Regions from separate parts of the Pseudoduganella sp. jia 9 genome, predicted to be linked through region 2. Evidence: predicted binding sites of a transcription regulator. Region 2 holds the regulator's gene; each other region holds the start of a gene.
The links. The regulator HrcA, encoded in region 2, represses chaperone genes, less so after heat shock. The targets are predictions, from matches to a motif close to TTAGCACTCNNNNNNNNNGAGTGCTAA.

Region 1: rpoH (RNA polymerase sigma factor RpoH) is a predicted target of HrcA. The motif match lies at 3,335-3,361, and genes of this name have one in related genera.
Region 3: groES (co-chaperone GroES) is a predicted target of HrcA. The motif match lies at 2,050-2,076, and genes of this name have one in related genera.

What each region holds. Positions count from the first base shown of each region.
Region 1 is NZ_JBUPWE010000014.1:50,588-56,808, reverse strand. Features, by position in the region: gene ggt (gamma-glutamyltransferase) at 1-1,575, opposite strand, end outside; gene ACY34H_RS19410 (hypothetical protein) at 1,572-2,036, opposite strand; gene rpoH (RNA polymerase sigma factor RpoH) at 2,269-3,162, opposite strand; gene ftsX (permease-like cell division protein FtsX) at 3,651-4,565, opposite strand; gene ACY34H_RS19395 (cell division ATP-binding protein FtsE) at 4,562-5,221, opposite strand; gene ftsY (signal recognition particle-docking protein FtsY) at 5,244-6,221, opposite strand, start outside.
Region 2 is NZ_JBUPWE010000005.1:349,556-355,776, forward strand. Features, by position in the region: gene ACY34H_RS08015 (outer membrane protein assembly factor BamE) at 31-633, opposite strand; gene fur (ferric iron uptake transcriptional regulator) at 787-1,215, shown strand; gene hrcA (heat-inducible transcriptional repressor HrcA) at 1,252-2,268, opposite strand; gene ACY34H_RS08030 (HAD family hydrolase) at 2,328-3,038, opposite strand; gene ACY34H_RS08035 (metallophosphoesterase family protein) at 3,139-4,557, shown strand; gene ACY34H_RS08040 (hypothetical protein) at 4,764-5,363, shown strand; gene ACY34H_RS08045 (hypothetical protein) at 5,388-5,996, shown strand.
Region 3 is NZ_JBUPWE010000029.1:59,987-66,207, forward strand. Features, by position in the region: gene lgt (prolipoprotein diacylglyceryl transferase) at 1-100, shown strand, start outside; gene ACY34H_RS28540 (EVE domain-containing protein) at 176-640, opposite strand; RNA gene ssrS (6S RNA) at 769-949, opposite strand; gene ACY34H_RS28550 (cell division protein ZapA) at 996-1,307, opposite strand; gene ACY34H_RS28555 (hypothetical protein) at 1,304-1,591, opposite strand; gene ACY34H_RS28560 (hypothetical protein) at 1,692-1,826, opposite strand; gene groES (co-chaperone GroES) at 2,115-2,405, shown strand; gene groL (chaperonin GroEL) at 2,444-4,090, shown strand; gene ACY34H_RS28575 (glycine zipper domain-containing protein) at 4,476-4,649, opposite strand; gene ACY34H_RS28580 (thiamine pyrophosphate-requiring protein) at 4,924-6,221, shown strand, end outside.

The DNA of each region.
Region 1 (6,221 bases), on a different contig from region 2:
GCCGGTAAAGCCCGGCTCGATGTCAGTGGCCGCGCCGTTGCGTTCGGAGAGGCGGGGCGCATCGATGGCCTGGTCCATCCGCATGCCGAAGTCGACATGGTTGACGATCGTCTGCAGTACCGTGGTGATGATCGTGGCGCCGCCCGGGCTGCCGATCGTGAACGCCGGCTTGCCGTCCTTCAGCGCGATGGTCGGCGCCATGCTGCTGCGCGGGCGCTTGCCCGCTTCCGGCACGTTCGGGCCGGGTCCGGAAAACTCGAAGTCGGTCATCTCGTTATTGAGCAGGAAGCCATAGCCGGGCACCACGATGCCGCTGCCGCCCCACGATTCGATGGTGAACGTGTAGGCGACGATATTGCCGTCCTTGTCCGATACCGTGAGGTGCGTCGTGTGCGCGCTTTCCTGGCGCAGTTTCGCGGCGGGGACGGGACGCAGCGGCACGCTGGCATCCTGCTGGAATGGATACGGATCGCCGGCCGCCACGGGACCCGAGGCTGCACGGGCGGCGTCGATGGCTTTCCTGCGCTGTGCCGCGTACTCCTTGCTGAGCAGGCCGGCCACGGGCGCATCGACATATTCGGGATCGGCCAGGTACGCGTTGCGGTCGGCGAACGCAAGGCGGCTCGCTTCCAGGTACAGGTGCTCGGCCTGCGCGCGCGGCAGCGCTTTCAGGTCCCAGCCTTCGAGGATGTTCAGCGCCGCGAACACGGTCACGCCGCCGCTGCCGGGCAGCGGCATGCCATACAGTTCATAGCCGCGGTAGGTGCTGCGCACCGGCTGGCGGATGCGCGCTTCGTAGTTGGCCAGGTCGGCCAGCGTCATCGCGCCGCCGCGGACGGTCACGCCGGGGGCGGTGGCGGGGCGGTTGACGGCATCGACGATCGCGCGTGCCAGCGGCCCTTCGTAGAATGCCTTGACACCGCCTTGCGCCAGCGTGCGGTAGGCGCGCGCCAGGCCGGGATTCTTCAGCCGCGCGCCGGCCTGCAGCGCCTTGCCATCCTTCAGGTACAGCGCGGCGGTGGCGGGGAAGCGGCCGAACTTGCCGGTGTTTTCTTCGACCAGCCGGGAGAAATTGGCATCGACCGTAAAACCTCCGGCGGCCACCTCGATGGCCGGCGCCAGCACCTGCCGGAACGACATCGTGCCGTAGCGGCGCAGCGCTTCGTCCCAGCCGCGCACGGTGCCCGGCACGCCGACCGACTGGCCGCTGGCCACCACGGTGTCGAAATCCATCTCCTTGCCGTTGTCGAGGAAGACCGCGGGCGTAAATGCGGCTGGCGCGGTTTCGCGGTGGTCGATCGTGACGACGCGTTTTTCCTTTGCCAGGTACACCACCATGAAACCGCCACCGCCGATGCCGCAGCTGAACGGATCCGTTACGCCCAGCGTGGCCGCGGCCGCGACGGCGGCATCGACCGCGTTGCCGCCCCGGTCCAGGATCGCCAGCGCGGATTGCGATGCCCGCTCGCTGATCGTGGCGACCGCGCCGCCGGTACCGGTTGCGACCGGGGTTTTCGCGATGGCGACCGTGCCGATGGCGGTCAGGACGATGGTGGCGACGAGGCGTCTGGTCATGTATTGGCGGCGTTTCGCAGTGATTGTCGGGCTATCGTAACGCGCAAGCTTACCCGATAATCCGGCGGCGGCGCGTCCACGGCCGGCGGTTCGGGCGGCACCAGTTTTTCCAGCGCGAATGTCAATCCATCCTGCGTGAGCGTCGGCTTTGCGTTCGGCATGTTCTCGGCAAGCACGAAGTTGCGCGTGCCATGGCGGCCCGTCAGCTTGAACGTGTAGCTGATGTAGCCGGCCCAGACGCAGACCGCCCCCTGCCGGCAGCGGCTGTCGTTGATCCTTTCCAGTGTCAGGTGCGTGCCGGCGGCCAGCATCACGCTGTCGCCTTGGCCCAGCGCGTAGCTGGCGCTGGTCTTGCGTGGCTTGCGCTCCACCGTATCGGCCTGCGTGCTGTCGATGCTGCATGCCGCCACCATGCCGGCCATCAGCGCGCAGCCGACTATTCCGATGAGCCTGGCTTGCATATGTCCTCCGTGCGGCAAAGGCTGAACGGCAAGGTTATCAAATTGCCATGTCCTGCGTCGCACTGCTGAGCTATAGCTGCCCGGAAAACATCAATTCAGGAAATAAAGTTGCTTTAAAAAGGGGACGGACCCCATTTTTGAAGAAATATTTCCTCAAAAACAGGGTCCGTCCCCAGTTTTGAACGGTAAAAAACCCGGCGCGAAGGCCGGGTTCGAGGGGGAGCGGGGCGCCTTATACGTAGGCGGCCAGCGCGCCTTTCATCTTTTTCAGCGCGGCGGATTCGATCTGGCGGATCCGCTCGGCGGACACGCCGAATTCGTCGGCCAGCGTGTGCAGCGTGGCGCCGGAGCCGTCGTCGTTGGCCAGCCAGCGTGCTTCGACGATGCGGCGCGAGCGTGCATCCAGCTTGCCCAATGCGGTTTCCAGGCCTTCGGATTGCAGGCGCGTCACCTGTTCCGCTTCGAGCACCTTGGTCGGCTCCGACAGGTCGGACGACAGGTAGGCGATCGGCGAGAACTTGTCGTCTTCATCGTCGGTCGGCGCTTCCAGCGCGATATCGCGACCCGACAGACGGGTTTCCATCTCGATCACTTCTTCGCGCTTCACGTCCAGCGTTTTCGCCAGCGCGTCGATCTGGTCGGGCGTCATCGCATCCAGGCCGGTCTTGTGGCTGCGCAGGTTGAAGAACAGCTTGCGCTGGGCCTTGGTCGTGGCCACTTTCACCAGGCGCCAGTTCTTCAGGATGTACTCGTGCATCTCGGCCTTGATCCAGTGCATCGCGTACGACACCAGACGCACGTTCTGGTCCGGATCGAAGCGCTTCACGGCTTTCATCAGGCCGATGTTGCCTTCCTGGATCAGGTCGGCGTGCGGCAAGCCATAACCGAGGTAGCCGCGGGCGATCGACACCACCAGGCGCAGGTGCGACAGCACCAGCTTTTCCGCGGCCTTCAGGTCATTGTTATCCTTCAGGCGGCGGCCCAGCGAGACTTCTTCTTCATGCGTCAGCATCGGCAGGCGGTTAACAGCGGAAATGTAGGCATCCAGGTTACCCAGGTTGCCACTGAAGCCGAGTCCCAGTGCACTGCTGCCGGCTGGAACCAGGGCGGAGGGTGCGGACATCATATTCATTTTCATTCCTCGCTTGAAGTCTTGCATGGACCCGCTGCGGGATTGCAGCAGGACATTTGCGTACAGCATGCAGCGTTGAGCTTAATTCCGTCTTAACCACCGGCAAGCACCTCGTGTCAAGACCTGGTAAAGCTTTATCGTGTTCAACGTTGCGTTTAAACATATATTAGCACTCTCCGTCGGTGAGTGCCAATCTAGACAATTCAATGGCTCCGATAGCCTAATTACTATGGCTCGATACTAACCGTTAGGCCAGGAATGCGACCTGCCACCCTAATGTTACTGGGTAGAATTTGATCTGGATCAAAGGATTAGGGACAAGAGTATCGGCGCGTGACAACGAACTCTGTGCGAGAACGCACGGTCGTCCCGGAGGCCGTGTAGGAGCGCAGCCAACGTGGTTGTACGCCGGCAGGCAGGTGTGAACAAACAGATAAGGACAGTCTGCGCGATTGCAAGGGCAGACCGCCTTGAAAAAATGCTCAGGAAAGGCGCGCCAGCTGGCGGCGCACCGACAGCGCCGCACCGACCAGCCCGAGCCCCGCAGACAGCGCCAGCAGCAATGCCATCGCCAGCGGCTCGAGTGGTGCCAGCTGGAATTCGGACGCATACAGCCGGGCAAACTCGGCGATTGCCGTGTTCAATGGCCGCAGCGACAACGCCACTGCACCGAGCGCGACGGCGCCAGCGAACAGCCCCAGCAGTGCGCCGGTGTAATAGAACGGGCGCTGGATATAGGTATCGGTGGCGCCGATCAGCCGCGACACGAGGATTTCCTCGCGCTGCGTCAGTACCTGCAGCCGGATCGTATTAAACACGACCGCTACCACGACCGTGCCCAGCGTGGCCGCCAGCAGCAGCAGGCCCACGCGCAGCACGCCCAGCAGCGCGGCCAGCCGCTTGACCCACTCCGAATCGACCTGCACCGATTCGACGCCGGGGATGGCGCGGATGCTTTCCGCGATGTCATCCACATGCGCGCTTTCGGCAGCGCTCTGGAAAGCGTTCAGCCGAACGATATAACTGTCGGGCAGCGGGTTCTCCCCCAGCGTGTCGATGACGCCGGCCACGCCGTTCTTTTCCTGCAGTTCTTCCAGTGCCTTTTCGCGCGGCACGAACACGATCCGCGCATCCTTCGCCACCGCGCGCAGCGAGCCCGCCATGCCCTGCGTATGCTCGCGCGGCAGATCCTGCTTCAGGAAGACCGACAGTTCGGGATCGACGGCCAGCTGTTCGGACATCGGCCGGATATTGTCGAGCACCGTCACGCCCGCGAACGGCAGCGCCAGCGCGATCGCCACCACGAGGATGTTGAAGAAGAACGAGCCCGGCGCACGGCGCAGGTGCGCCAGCGCCGCGCCCAGCGCAAAGCCGTGTTGACGCAGCCACACGCTCATGCGGCCTCCGCCAGCAGTGCACCCTGCTTCAGGTGGATCACGCGGCTGGCACTGTCCAGCACCAGCTCGTCGTGGGTGGAAATCAGGCACGTCACGCCGGCCTTGTTGAAGGCGCGCAGCGCATCGAACACCTTGTTGGCGCTGGCGCGGTCCAGGTTCGCCGTCGGCTCGTCGGCCAGGATGATCTGCGGCCGGTTGACGATGGCGCGGGCGATCGACACGCGCTGCTGCTCGCCGCCGGACAGGGCCAGCGGGCTGGCGGCGGCGCGGCTCAGCAGGCCTACCTTGTCCAGCGCGGCACGGGCGCGCTCTTCCGCCTGGCCGCGCGGCAAGCCGGTGACCAGCATCGGCATCATCACGTTGGCCAGCACGGAGCGGTCGGTCAGCAGGCGCTGCTGCTGGAAAATCAGGCCCAGGTTGCGGCGCAGGAAGGGCACGCCGGCACTTTTCAGCCGGCCGATGTCGGTGCCGTTCACGGTGACCTGGCCCGACGTGGGGCGCTCCATCGCCGCGATCAGCTTCAGCAGCGTGGATTTGCCGGCGCCGGAAGGGCCCGCCAGATAGACGAGCTCGCCCTTGGCGACCGTCAGCGTGACATCGCGCAGCGCGGTGGTGTCGCCAGCGTATTGCTTGGTGACGTTGACGAATTCGATCATGGCTGTTTGCGCTCCCCAGCCATCAACCGAGCAGCGCTTCGACGAATTCCTCGGCGTCGAACGGCTGCAGGTCCTCGATCTTCTCGCCGATGCCGATGAAGTACACGGGCACCGGGCGCACGCGCGCGATCGCGGCCAGCACGCCGCCCTTGGCGGTGCCGTCCAGCTTGGTAATGATCAGGCCGGTCAGCTGCAGTGCATCGTCGAATGCCTTGACTTGCGCCAGCGCATTCTGGCCTGTGTTGCCGTCGATGACGAGCAGCGTTTCGTGCGGCGCCTCGGCCATGCCCTTGGCGATCACGCGCTTGATCTTCTGCAGCTCGTTCATCAGGTGCAACTGGGTCGGCAGGCGGCCTGCCGTATCGATCATGACGACATTGGTGCCCTTCGCCTTGCCGGACTGCACCGCGTCATACGATACGGCGGCCGGGTCGCCGGATTCCTGCGAGACCACGGTCACGTTGTTGCGCTGGCCCCAGACCATCAGCTGCTCGCGGGCGGCGGCGCGGAAGGTATCGCCGGCGGCCAGCAGCACGGACTGGCCGTGCGCCTGCATGTGCTTGGCGAGCTTGCCGATCGTGGTGGTCTTGCCGGCGCCGTTGACGCCGGAAATCATCATCACTGTCGGCTGGTGCCGGCCCAGCTCGAAGGATTTTTCGAGCGGGCGCAGCAGGTCGATCATCAAGGCCTTCAGCGCCACCTTGACGGCCGCCGCATCGGTCAGTTTGTCATCCTTGACCTTGCGCTTGAGTGCTTCGAGCAGGTAGCCGGTGGCATCGATGCCGGCGTCGGACATCAGCAGCGCCGCTTCCAGCTCGTCGTACAGGTCGTCGTCTATGCGGGCGCCGACGAACAGCAGCGACAGGTTGGCGGAGGTTTTCGACAGGCCGGCCTTGAGCCGGCCCATCCAGGACTGCTTGCTTTCCGGGCGTGGCGCCGTTTCGGCGTCGAAAACAAGCGGCGCCGCATCGGCATGGACGGGCGGCACGGGATCTGCGGA
Region 2 (6,221 bases):
GTGGTTCGTTCGATCCGTGCCCCGGTGGGCTTACTGGCCGGCTGGCGGCGTGCTGACTTCGACCGGGTTGCGGTTGCCGGAATCCTGGCCGCTCGGCAGCGGCGCGCGCTGGGCGGCCGGCTGGTTTTCGCTGTTGCGCTTCTCGTCCTTCTGGAATTGCCGGATCGGGCCGGCGATGCGGGCGATGTATTCGCGTTCCGTCGGCAGTTCGCCGCCTTCGAAGCGTTCCAGCTTGCCTTCCTTGTCGAAATGCAAGACGACGCTGCTCGTCGTCAGTTCGCCGTCGCCGCGGGCAAAGCGGAACGGATAGTCCCAGCGGTTCTCGTGGAAGATATCGTTCAGCAGCGGCGAGCCCATGATGAAGCGCACCTGGTCGCGCGTCATGCCGGGTTTCAGTTGCGCCAACATTTCCTTCGAAACAAAGTTGCCTTGCTGAATATCCGGACGGTATGGCGAGAAGAACCACATGAAGCGCTGGATCTGCGATGCCTTGGTGGTCACCGCGCCCTGCGCCGGATCGACTACGGGATTGGCCTGCTCCGCCACCTGCGCGCCTTCCTTGGGCCCCAGCACGGTCTTGCCGGCACAGCCGCCCAGTGCGAGTGCCACGCAGGCCGCCGCAAACAGGGGCACGCGGGACTTCCGCTGTTTCATTACTGGCAAGACAGCAGGCAGGACAGACGACGGTGACGCTTGGGTGACGCGCATAAGTGACCTCAAATCGATTGAGCGGAAGTGCCGAAACGCTATATCATAAAGCACTCTAGCCTAAACCGACCACCGAACATGAGTAACAGCCCTACCGACCTGAAGGCCAGCGGCCTGAAGGCGACCCTGCCGCGCCTGAAGATTCTCGACATCTTCCAGAACAGTGCCGTGCGCCACCTGACGGCCGAAGATGTCTACAAGATCCTCCTGGCCGACAATATGGACGTCGGTCTCGCCACCGTCTATCGCGTGCTGACGCAGTTCGAACAGGCAGGCCTGTTGAACCGCAATCACTTCGAAAGCGGCAAGGCGATCTTCGAACTGAACGAGGGTTCCCACCACGATCACCTCGTGTGCCTCGATTGCGGCCGCGTCGAGGAATTCGTCGATGAGGAAATCGAAGCGCGCCAGCAGCGCATCGCCGCCGAACGCGGCTTCAAGATCGCCGAGCATGCGCTGGCGATCTACGGCAGTTGCACGAAGGACAAGTGCCCGCACCGGCACTGAACGCCTGAAAGCAAACGGCCCGCAAGGGCCGTTTTTTCATCCCTGGCTCAAGGCGTTCGACAGCAGCCGCGACGTGATGTCCACGATCGGGATCACCCGTTCGTACGCCATCCGGGTCGGCCCGATCACGCCGAGCGTGCCGACGATGCGCCCATTGGCTTCGTACGGCGCGGTGACCACGCTCATCTCGTCCAGCGGCACCAGGGTCGATTCGCCGCCGATGAAGATCTGCACGCCGGACGCTTTCGACGACACGTCCAGCAACTGCATCAGGCCGGTCTTCTGCTCGAACATGTCGAACATCTGGCGCAGCGACGTCATGTTCGATGACAGGTCGCTGACCGACAGCAGATTGCGTTCGCCGGAAATCACCATGTCCTCGCCGGTATCGGCCATCGCTTCGCTGCCCGCCTCCACCGCCGCCTGCATCAGGCGGCCCATGTCGTCGCGCAGCTGGCGCAGTTCGCCCTGCATGCGGGTGCGCACTTCGTCGAAGGCCAGGCCGCTGTAGTGCTGGTTGATGAAGTTGGCCGACTGCTGCAGCTGCGACGGCGTGTAGTCGACGTCCGTCAGCAGCAGCCGGTTCTGCACGTCGCCGCCGGGTGCGACGATCACGAGCAGGATGCGTTTCTCGCCCAGGCGCAGGAATTCGATCTGCCGGAACACCGATTCGCGGCGCGGGCTCATCACCACGCCGGCGAACTGCGACAGCGACGACAGCATCTGCGCCGCATTGGCGATCAGTTTCTGCGGCGGCTGCGACTGCCCGCGCAGTTTGGACTCGACGGCGCGTTCGTCCATCGGCTGCACGGTCAGCAGCGTGTCGACGAAGATGCGGTAGCCGCGCGGCGTGGGTACGCGGCCGGCGGAGGTGTGGGGACTGGCGACATAGCCGAGCTCTTCCAGGTCGGCCATGATGTTGCGGATCGTGGCCGGCGACAGGTCAAGGCCGGAAATCTTCGACAGCGCACGCGAGCCGACGGGCTGGCCGTCGGCGATGTAGCGCTCTACGAGGGCTTTGAGCAGGGTTTGGGCACGGGTATCGAGTTGCATGATCGGTTCACAGCACAGGCTAGGGACTCATTATGCACCGCCGGGAGCGCGCCGGGAATTCAATCGGCTAACTGTTGTTCCAGCCACGCAATCAGCTCGCCCACATCGCGGCAAATCGCATCGGGAACGATGCCCGCTTCCAGGTGCGCGGTGCTGCCGGTGCGGTTCATCCACACCGCCTTCAGGCCCGCCTTTTGCGCGCCTTCCACGTCGAGGCGCAGGTCGTCGCCCACGTACACGGTTTCGTGCGGCGCCACGCCGAGCGCTTCGCACGCCGCCAGGAAGATGCCGGGATCCGGTTTCGCCTTGCCGAAACGGCTGGCTGCCAGCGATACCTTGAAATGGTGGGCGAGACCGATGACTTCAAGATCGGCATTGCCGTTCGAGACCGATCCCAGCGTGACCTTTTCGGCCAGCCGCTGCAGGCCGGGCAGCACGTCGTGGTACAGGTTCACCGTATTGCGCGCCGCCGTGAAATGCGTGATCGCCCCGTCGAGCCGGGCCAGGTCTTCGCCCACGTGGTTGAATGCGGCTTCCAGTGCGGCGCGGCGCAGGCCGATCAGGTCCAGGTGATGCTCGGGCTTTTCGGCCAGCAGCGCCATGCGGCGTTCCCGCAATTCTTCGATCGTGAAGGTCTGCGCCACCTTCGGCGCGTGCTCGGCGAGCCAGGCGTGCAGGGCCAGTTCCGCTTCGGCGATCACCGGGCCGATCGGCCACAGCGTATCGTCCAGGTCGAACAGGATGGCTTTGGGTCGTGCGATGTCGTTCATGGCGTCATTGTCGCATGGCCGGGCCCGAAAGGCCGGCCTGCTATCGCATCGGTATTTGGATGGTGCTAAATTAGCGGACTGTCATCGTTCAGGGGTCATCATGCGTCTCAACCCTTCATGCTTCGCGCGTCCAGTGTTCACTTCCTGCACGCTGCTGGCAGCCGCCATCCTGGCCGGCTGCGCCACCGCGCCGCTGCCGCCGGACGTTCTGTCGACCTGGGTAGTGCTGGGCGAGGATGGTGCGGCGACGGCGCGCGTGATCACCGCGGCCACGGCCTGCCCCACGCTGGACATCGATGGCAGGCCGGTACCGATGGCGGTACGCGCCGCGCCCGCCACGATTGCGCAACGGCCTACCGCGTCGAGCCCGGCGGATTCGAAGCCGTCGGCCTTCCCGGTGCTGGCATGCGAAGCGCCGCTGCCGGCCGGCACGCAGAAAGCCGCATTGGCCGGCATCGAACTGCCGTTGCCAGGGCACGAGGCGCGGCGCATCGTCGTCATCGGCGACACCGGCTGCCGGCTGAAGAAGGCCGACCATGCCTGGCAAGCCTGCAACGACCCCGAGCAGTTCCCGTTCGCCAGCGTGACGGCGGCCGCGGCCCGCTGGCAGCCGGATCTCGTGATCCATGTGGGCGACTACCACTACCGGGAAAATCCTTGCCCGGACGGCAATGCCGGCTGCGCTGGCAGCCCGTGGGGCTATGGCTGGGATACGTGGCGCGAGGACTTCTTCCGTCCCGCCGAACCGCTGCTGCGCGCCGCGCCATGGGTCATGGTGCGGGGCAACCATGAAAGCTGCGCGCGGGCCGGCCAGGGCTGGTGGCGCTTCCTCGATCCCCGCCCGCTGCAGGCAGGACGCGACTGCAATGCGCAGGCCGACGACGCCATCGGCGACTACAGCGATCCGTATGCGGTGCCGCTGGGCGGCGATGCGCAACTGATCGTGGTGGATACGGCGGCCACGTCATGGCGCGGCCTGAAGCCCGGCGACACCGGCTTTGCCCGCTATCGCGACGCCTACCTGCAGAGCGAGGCGCTGTCGCGGCGCAGTACCTGGAACCTGCTGGCGAACCACCATCCGGTGCTGGGCTTCGGCGCCGGCCTCGACAAGGCCAGCCAGTTGCGGCTGGAACTGGGCGACGCCGGGCTGCAGCAAAGCTTCGGCTCCGTCAACCCGATGCTGCTGCCGCCGCGCGTGCAGGCGCTGCTGTCCGGCCACGTGCATATGTGGCAACAGCTCAGCTTCAGGACCGATCATCCAAGCCAGTTCGTGGCCGGCTTTTCCGGCACGCTGGAAGATGTGGTGCCGCTGCCGGAAGAGGTCTCCGCCGTGCAGCCGGCACCCGGCGCCGAGATCGCGCACTTCAGCGTGTGGCAAGGCGGCTTCGGCTTCATGACGATGGAACGCACGGGGCCGGATGCCTGGCAGGTGGAAGTCCATGACCGCGACGGCAACGTCCGCAACCGCTGCCACCTGCAGGGACGCATCTCGACCTGCGCCATCGCGCGCGTGCCTTGAATGCGCGGCCATGGCACGGGCCTGACACAGGTCGTTACAAGGATTTTGCGCGCCGGGGCTTGCCAAATGCACTAAAATAGGCGCCGCTTCCGGCTCAGTACACGCCGCTTCCGGCCCAGCTGCATCACCCGTCGGCCCGGCCCCGAAGCTGCCGGTTCAGCCGCCGCCCGGCATTCGCCCCGATCAATTTGGAGATGGTTATTGTTATGAAGAGTATGTATGCGCGCGCAACCGCAGGCGCGCTGTGCGCCGCGATGCTGGCCGGCTGCGGCGGCGACGACAACGGCAACCTGACGCTGCTGGTCACCGTGAACGGCCTGACCAAGCCAGGCCTGGTGCTGAAGAACGGCGACCAGACCGTGGAAGTGTCCCTGGGCAGTACGCAGGTGTATTTCCCGAACCTGATCGCCGAGGATTCCACGATCAACATCGAAGTCGTGACGCAGCCGACGGCTGCCGTCTGCCGCGTGGACGAAGCTTCCGGCAAGAATGTCAAGGCCAACTACTACAGCGCGCTGCGGGCACAGGTCTATTGCGAAACCAACAGCTACAAGCTGGGTGGCACCGTCAGCGGCCTGACGCAGGACCAGCTGGTACTAGCCCTGGGCAACATGACCGTGACGATCCGTCCCGAGACCGGCACGAACTTTGTCTTCCCCGGCAACGTGTACGACGGCGCCGCCTACGGCGTGACGGTGCTGCAGCAGCCCGAAGGCCTGGCCTGCACCGTGGACAATCCTACCGGCATCATGCCGTCCGGCGACAAGTTGAACCTCGCGGTCGCGTGCGTTCCACGCGCGTCCTGAACACCGCCCTATTTGGAGAATTAGATGAAAGCAACATACCTTGGCACGGCGGTGCTGGCGGCTGCACTGGCACTGGCTGGCTGCGGCGGCAAGTCGGAATTCACGATCACCGGCGGCCTCTATGACTCGGTGGGCAATCCCGAGCCCCTGAAAAATCCGGGCCTGGTCCTGGCCAATGGCGACGACGAGATTTCCATCCCGGTCGGCGCCACCACGTTCAGCTTCCCGAAAACCGTCGAATACGGCAGCAACTACAACGTGGTGGTGAAGACCCAGCCGCAGTTCATGACCTGCAACCCGCAGAGCTCGGCAGGCGTCGCCGGCCGCATGGAATCGGTCGCCGTCGCGCTGCGCTGCACGCAGAATGTGCGCTCGGTCGTGGTGGTCGTCAAGGGCCTGACCGAAGCAGCGGCCACCGATGCCAGGTTGCAGCTCATTAACGGTTCGACTGTCCAGGAAGTGACCGCCGCCGCGGCGGGAACCAGTTTCTCGGGCATTCCTGTGGGCTCGTCTTACGGCATTACGGTCTTCCAGCAGCCGCTCAACCAGACCTGCACGGTGACCAATGGCGCCGGCATCATGGGCGATGCCGACCGGGCCGACACCGTGGTCAATTGCGTCAAGAATCCGTGATATTCACAAGTGGAATGATGGGCATTCTTAAAATAAAGTAGATCAATATGCGGCAGCGCATCATAATCACTCCCGTCTCCTCCACTTCTTTCTGAGAATTGGATTTAGCCGGCTCCCTGGAGCCGGCTTTTTTTTCGCCTGAAAAATGGTCAGGTGGCTCTGCCGTGTGGCGAGTTGCTGCACCGGTGTTGCGCGCATGCATCCCTGGGCAGGAAAGAAGCTCGC
Region 3 (6,221 bases), on a different contig from region 2:
GGGCCAGGTGCTGTCGCTGCCGATGATCGTGGCGGCCATCGCGATGCTGGTGTGGTCCTACCGGCGCAAGACCTACGGCGCGGCGCCGGCGCACGCATAGCGGGCCCGCCACCATCGCCGGCGCGGCCGGCAAGCCCGCGCCGGCGGTCTCGCCGTCAGTCACCCGGCTGGCGCTTCAGCCGATCAGCTTCAGGATGAAGCGCCACTCGTCCGCTTCGACCGGCATCACGGACAGCCTGCTGCCCTTGGCCAGCAGGCGCATGTTCTCCAGCTCCGGGTGGCTGCGCAACTCCTTCAGGTCCACGTAGCGCCCCTTCTTGACCGCCTTGACGTCGATGCCGGTCCAGCGCGGGTTTTCCTGCGTGGCCCTGGCGTCGTAGTAAGGGCTTTGCGGATCGAACTGCGTGGCATCCGGATACGGCGTGCTGGCGATTTCGGCGATGCCGGCGATGCCCGGCACCGCGCAACTGGAGTGATAGAACAGCACGCCGTCGCCGACCCGCATGCCGTCGCGGATGAAATTGCGGGCCTGGTAGTTGCGCACCCCGTACCAGGACGTGGTCTGGCCCTGCGACGCGAGCACGTCGTCGAAACTGACATCGTCGGGTTCGGATTTCATCAGCCAGTACTGTTTCGGCATCTGCCTTGCTCCTCACATGAATAGGTCGACGAAAAAGGCTGGACGTAAAAAAGCCAGGCGTAAAAAAGCGGCTGCGCACCTTTCAGTGCGACAACCGCTTTCGGTACTACAAATTTCAATGCTTCAAATAAGGCCCCGCCTGTGCCGTCATGCCGGCATCCTGAACCTAACGGTTCAAGGCGGTCACAGTCAGTTCAACTTCGGGTTCATCGGACTAGCGACGCTCACACCCGCCGAACAATGTTCCGCGACCTATGCGTGTTAATGGTTCAAGGAATATATGGCACTTCTCGAACACCGCAGGGTAGGACGCAGTTTACTCCTCAAACGCCTCGAGGGAAAGTCTTATCGTGTGTCAGAACAGATTTTCCTGGGGAGTCAGCGCACTGTCGAGCACCCGGTGCATCGCGGCGATCTTGTGCTGCACTTCGAGCAGCGAGATCTCGGACAGCGGGCCGGCCGGCGCCTTCGCCGTCAGGAACTCGGCGGCCATCGACAGCGCGGCCATCACGGCGATACGGTCGTTGCCCTTCACCTTGCCGGTGTCGCGGATGGTGGTCATTTTCTTGTCCAGCAGCGCGGCCGCTTCGCGCAGCGCGCGTTCCTCGCCTTCCTTGCAGACGAGGCGGTACGACGAACCGAGGATGTTGACGTCCACGTTGCTCATGACTGGAGGTCCTCTTTCTCGGGGGTTGCTGTTTCCAGCGGGGGGATATGTTCCAGCAATGCCGATACGCGCGCATGCGCTTCGGCCAGGCGCTTCTGGTAGCCGAGGTTTTCAGCCACCAATGCAGCGTTGGCTTGGCGCAGTTGCGCGTTTTCGCGGCGCAACGAAAGCGCCAGCTCGGCCAGCTGCTCGATCTTGTCGGAAAGTTCTTGGAAGTCTGCAATCATCCCGCCACTATAGGGCGGCGCGATAACGTGGTCAACCGAATCGGCAGCGTTCGACACTTAATTACATCGTAATAAGGGAACGTAGCGATAAGACAGCCGTACTGGACAGCTGGGACCATGCCGCCGGACGGCGGCATGGGAAGGATTGCCAGGTAAATCAGGCGACCGTGCCCAGCGCCAGCAGCAGCATGGCGCCAGCCAGCACGCCCAGCGCCGCGCCGGCGGCCACGTTGATCGCGACACGCACCCATTCCGGCGCATGCAGGTCTCTCGGGAATTTCGAGTGGAACATCGCAGCCTCCGCCAAACAAAGAATTCAATGCAATGTTTTCAGTGCAACGCTTGATGCAGCATTCAATGACCGCTTCCAAATCCGAAGAATAGTGTGCACCTCCGGCGTGGCTTTGTCAAAACACAAACGGGCATTCCCCTGCCCCGCCGGTCATTGACGCTAACGCTTGGAAATTTTCTCAACATGATTCTCTTGAAATCACTTCTGACCATCCCTATAATCGTTGGCACTCGTTAGTCGAGAGTGCTAACAACGATTCAACCTCACTGTACACATAAGGAGTTTTGTATGAACCTTCGCCCCTTGCACGATCGCGTCATCGTCAAACGCCTGGACCAGGAAACCAAGACCGCATCCGGTCTGATCATCCCTGATGCCGCCGCCGAAAAGCCGGACCAGGGTGAAGTGCTGGCAGTGGGCAACGGCAAGGTTGCCGACAACGGCACGCTGCGCGCACTGGAAGTGAAAGTCGGCGACCGCGTTCTGTTCGGCAAATACTCCGGCCAGGCCGTCAAGGTCGACGGCGAAGAACTGCTGGTGATGCGCGAAGAAGACATCCTGGCGATCGTCAACAAGTAATCGGCCGACCCCTTACATAGATTCTGGAGAATTCCAACATGGCAGCTAAAGAAGTGATTTTCGGCGACGCAGCGCGCGCCAAAATGGTTGAAGGCATCAACATCCTGGCCAACGCAGTCAAGGTCACCCTGGGCCCGAAAGGCCGCAACGTGGTGCTGGAGCGCTCGTTCGGCGCCCCGACCGTGACCAAGGACGGCGTTTCGGTCGCCAAGGAAATCGAACTGAAAGACAAGCTCCAGAACATGGGCGCGCAGATGGTGAAGGAAGTCGCATCGAAGACCTCCGACAACGCCGGTGACGGCACCACCACCGCGACCGTGCTGGCACAAGCCATCGTGCGCGAAGGCATGAAGTTCGTTGCCGCCGGCATGAACCCGATGGACCTGAAGCGCGGCATCGACAAGGCTGTCGCCGCCACCGTCGAAGAACTGACCAAGATCGCCAAGCCATGCACCACCTCGAAGGAAATCGCCCAGGTTGGCGCGATCTCCGCTAACTCGGACTACTCGATCGGCGAGCGCATCGCTGAAGCGATGGAAAAAGTGGGCAAGGAAGGCGTCATCACCGTGGAAGACGGCAAGTCGCTGAACGACGAGCTGGACATCGTGGAAGGCATGCAGTTCGACCGCGGCTACCTGTCGCCGTACTTCATCAACAACCAGGAAAAACAGGTTGCCGTGCTGGAGAACCCGTTCGTCCTGCTGTTCGACAAGAAGATCTCGAACATCCGCGACCTGCTGCCGGTACTGGAGCAAGTGGCGAAAGCCGGCCGTCCGCTGCTGATCATCGCCGAAGACATCGAAGGCGAAGCGCTGGCGACCCTGGTGGTCAACAACATCCGCGGCATCCTGAAGACCTGCGCAGTGAAGGCTCCGGGCTTCGGCGACCGCCGCAAGGCCATGCTGGAAGACATCGCCGTGCTGACCGGCGGCCAGGTGGTGGCTGAAGAAGTCGGCCTGACGCTGGAAAAAGTCACGCTGGCAGAACTGGGCCAGGCCAAGCGCATCGAAGTGGGCAAGGAAAACACGATCGTCATCGACGGCGCCGGCGAAGCCGCTGGCATCGAAGGCCGCGTTCGCCAGATCCGCGCGCAGATCGAAGAAGCCACCTCGGACTACGACCGTGAAAAACTGCAGGAACGCGTGGCCAAGCTGGCCGGCGGTGTTGCCGTGATCAAGGTTGGCGCTGCCACCGAAGTCGAAATGAAGGAAAAGAAAGCTCGCGTGGAAGATGCACTGCACGCCACCCGCGCTGCCGTGGAAGAAGGCATCGTTCCTGGCGGCGGCGTGGCCCTGCTGCGTGCCCGCGCTGCGCTGACTGTCAAGGGCGACAACCCTGACCAGGACGCCGGCATCAAGATCGTGCTGCGCGCGATGGAAGAGCCGCTGCGCATGATCGTGCAGAACGCCGGCGAAGAATCGTCGGTGGTGGTCAACGCCGTCCTGGGCGGCACCGGCAACTACGGCTACAACGCCGCCAACGGCACCTATGGCGACATGGTGGAAATGGGCGTGCTGGACCCGGCCAAAGTGACCCGCTCGGCACTGCAGAACGCCGCATCGATCGCCGGCCTGATGCTGACGACCGACTGCATGGTGGCTGAAGTGGTGGAAGACAAGCCAGCCGGCGGCATGGGTGGTATGGGCGGCATGGGTGGCATGGGCGGCATGGACGGCATGATGTAATCATCCGGTAAATGCCGGCTTCGGCCAGCTGCACCTGAAAAGGCTGCTTCTTCGGAAGCGGCCTTTTTTATTGCCCGGACAACAAACTGGGGACGTACCCCTGTTTCCAGGCAAGACTATCGATCTCCCCGCCCAAAAACTGGGGACGTACCCTTGTTTCCAGGCAAGACTATCGACCACCTGCATGCATGGCAAACGCGTGGACGATTCCTCAAAACAAGGGTACGTCCCCAGATTTGCGACCCCGCATTTGCGCCAGATTTGCGTTCCCAGTTTTGCAAAGAGTTTCCTCTAAACAGGGGTACGTCCCCAGTTTCTGCGCGGCTTTTTGGAGGCGGAAACAATAACGGCTGCCGAGGCAGCCGTCGATGACGTCACAGGGGTGTCAGGGCCGCCGTCGCGCCAGCCCGGCTCCGACGGCGCTGCCGACGCCCACACCGAGGCCGATGCCCATCGCGAAATTGCCCATTGCAACACCGATCGCGCAGCCGATCGCTGCACCCAGGCTGATACCGAAGCCAACATAGCGCCCGGTGCGGTCGTCCGGTTCCATATCCATCTTGCGTCTCCTGTTTCGTGGTTGTTGTGGAATCAATATACACCCGGTTTTCGATCTCTCTGCTGTTTTTTTAAGCGGACCGTCCCGCTTGAACAACGTTTTCAACACAGCCTGGATCACGCTTTTGCGCCGCATCAAAGCCGCTGTTTGCCTTCCCAAAAGCGCTGTTCAAGGACCGGAAAAGGGCGTGCCGTGTTGCACTGCACTGCTCGCGTGCGCCAGCACGAGGATGGCCGTTTTATCATCCCCGACTGGTCCAGACAGCGAGAACGACATGGCAGACACGGTAGGCGACTTCCTCTTGCAACGCCTCGGCGAATGGGGCGTGCGGCGCATATTCGGTTATCCCGGCGACGGTATCAACGGCATCATGGGCGCCTTCGGCCGGCAGGAGCAGATCGAGTTCATCCAGGTGCGGCACGAGGAAATGGCCGCCTTCATGGCCACTGCGCACGCGAAATTCACCGGCGAAGTCGGCGTGTGCCTGGCCACCTCCGGCCCCGGCGCAGTGCACCTGCTCAACGGCCTGTACGACGCCAAGCTCGATCACCAGGGCGTGGTGGCGATCGTGGGCCAGCAGAAACGCATGTCGATGGGCAGCGATTACCAGCAGGAAGTCGACCTGCAGGCGCTGTTCAAGGACGTTGCGCACGAATACGTGCACATGGCCACCGATCCGGCCCAGGTGCGACACCTGATCGACCGCGCCTTCCGCATCGCCAAGGAGGAACGCGCGGTCACCTGCCTGATCTTCCCGAACGACGTGCAGGAGCTCGACGCGGTGCCGAAGCCGCCGCGCGAGCACGGCACCGTGGTCTCCGGCATCGGCGCGCTGACGCGCAGCCACGTGCCGCCGCAGGACGCGCTGCAGCAGGCCGCGCGCATCCTCAACGAAGGCAAGAAGGTCGCCATCCTGGCCGGCGCCGGCGCGCTGCATGCCACCGACGAACTGATCGAAGTGGCCGACATCCTCGGCGCCGGCATCGCCAAGGCGCTGCTCGGCAAGGCCGCCGTGCCGGACGAGCTGCCGTTCGTCACCGGCACCATCGGCCTGCTCGGCACCAAGCCCAGCCACGACATGATGAATGACTGCGACACGCTGCTGATGGTCGGCTCGAACTTCCCGTACAGCGAGCACCTGCCGAAGGAAGGCCAGGCGCGCGGCGTGCAGATCGACATCGACGCGCGCCGCGCCAGCGTGCGCTACCCGATGGAATTCAACCTGATCGGCGACTCCCGCGAAACGCTGCGCGCGCTAATTCCGCTATTGCAGCGCAAGACCGAACGGCAGTGGCAGGACGACATCCGCGCCAACGTCGAGCGCTGGTGGCGCGTGCTGGAAGGCCGCGCGATGAACGAAGCCAATCCGATCAACCCGCAGCGGGTGTTCTGGGAACTGTCGCCGCGGCTGCCGGACGATTGCATCATCGTCGGCGATTCCGGCTCGGCCACCAACTGGTATGCACGCGACGTGAAGATCCGGCGCGGCATGATGACCAGCGTGTCCGGCGGCCTGTCCACCATGGGCTGCGCGGTGCCGTATGCGATCGCCGCCAAGTTCGCCCATCCGGA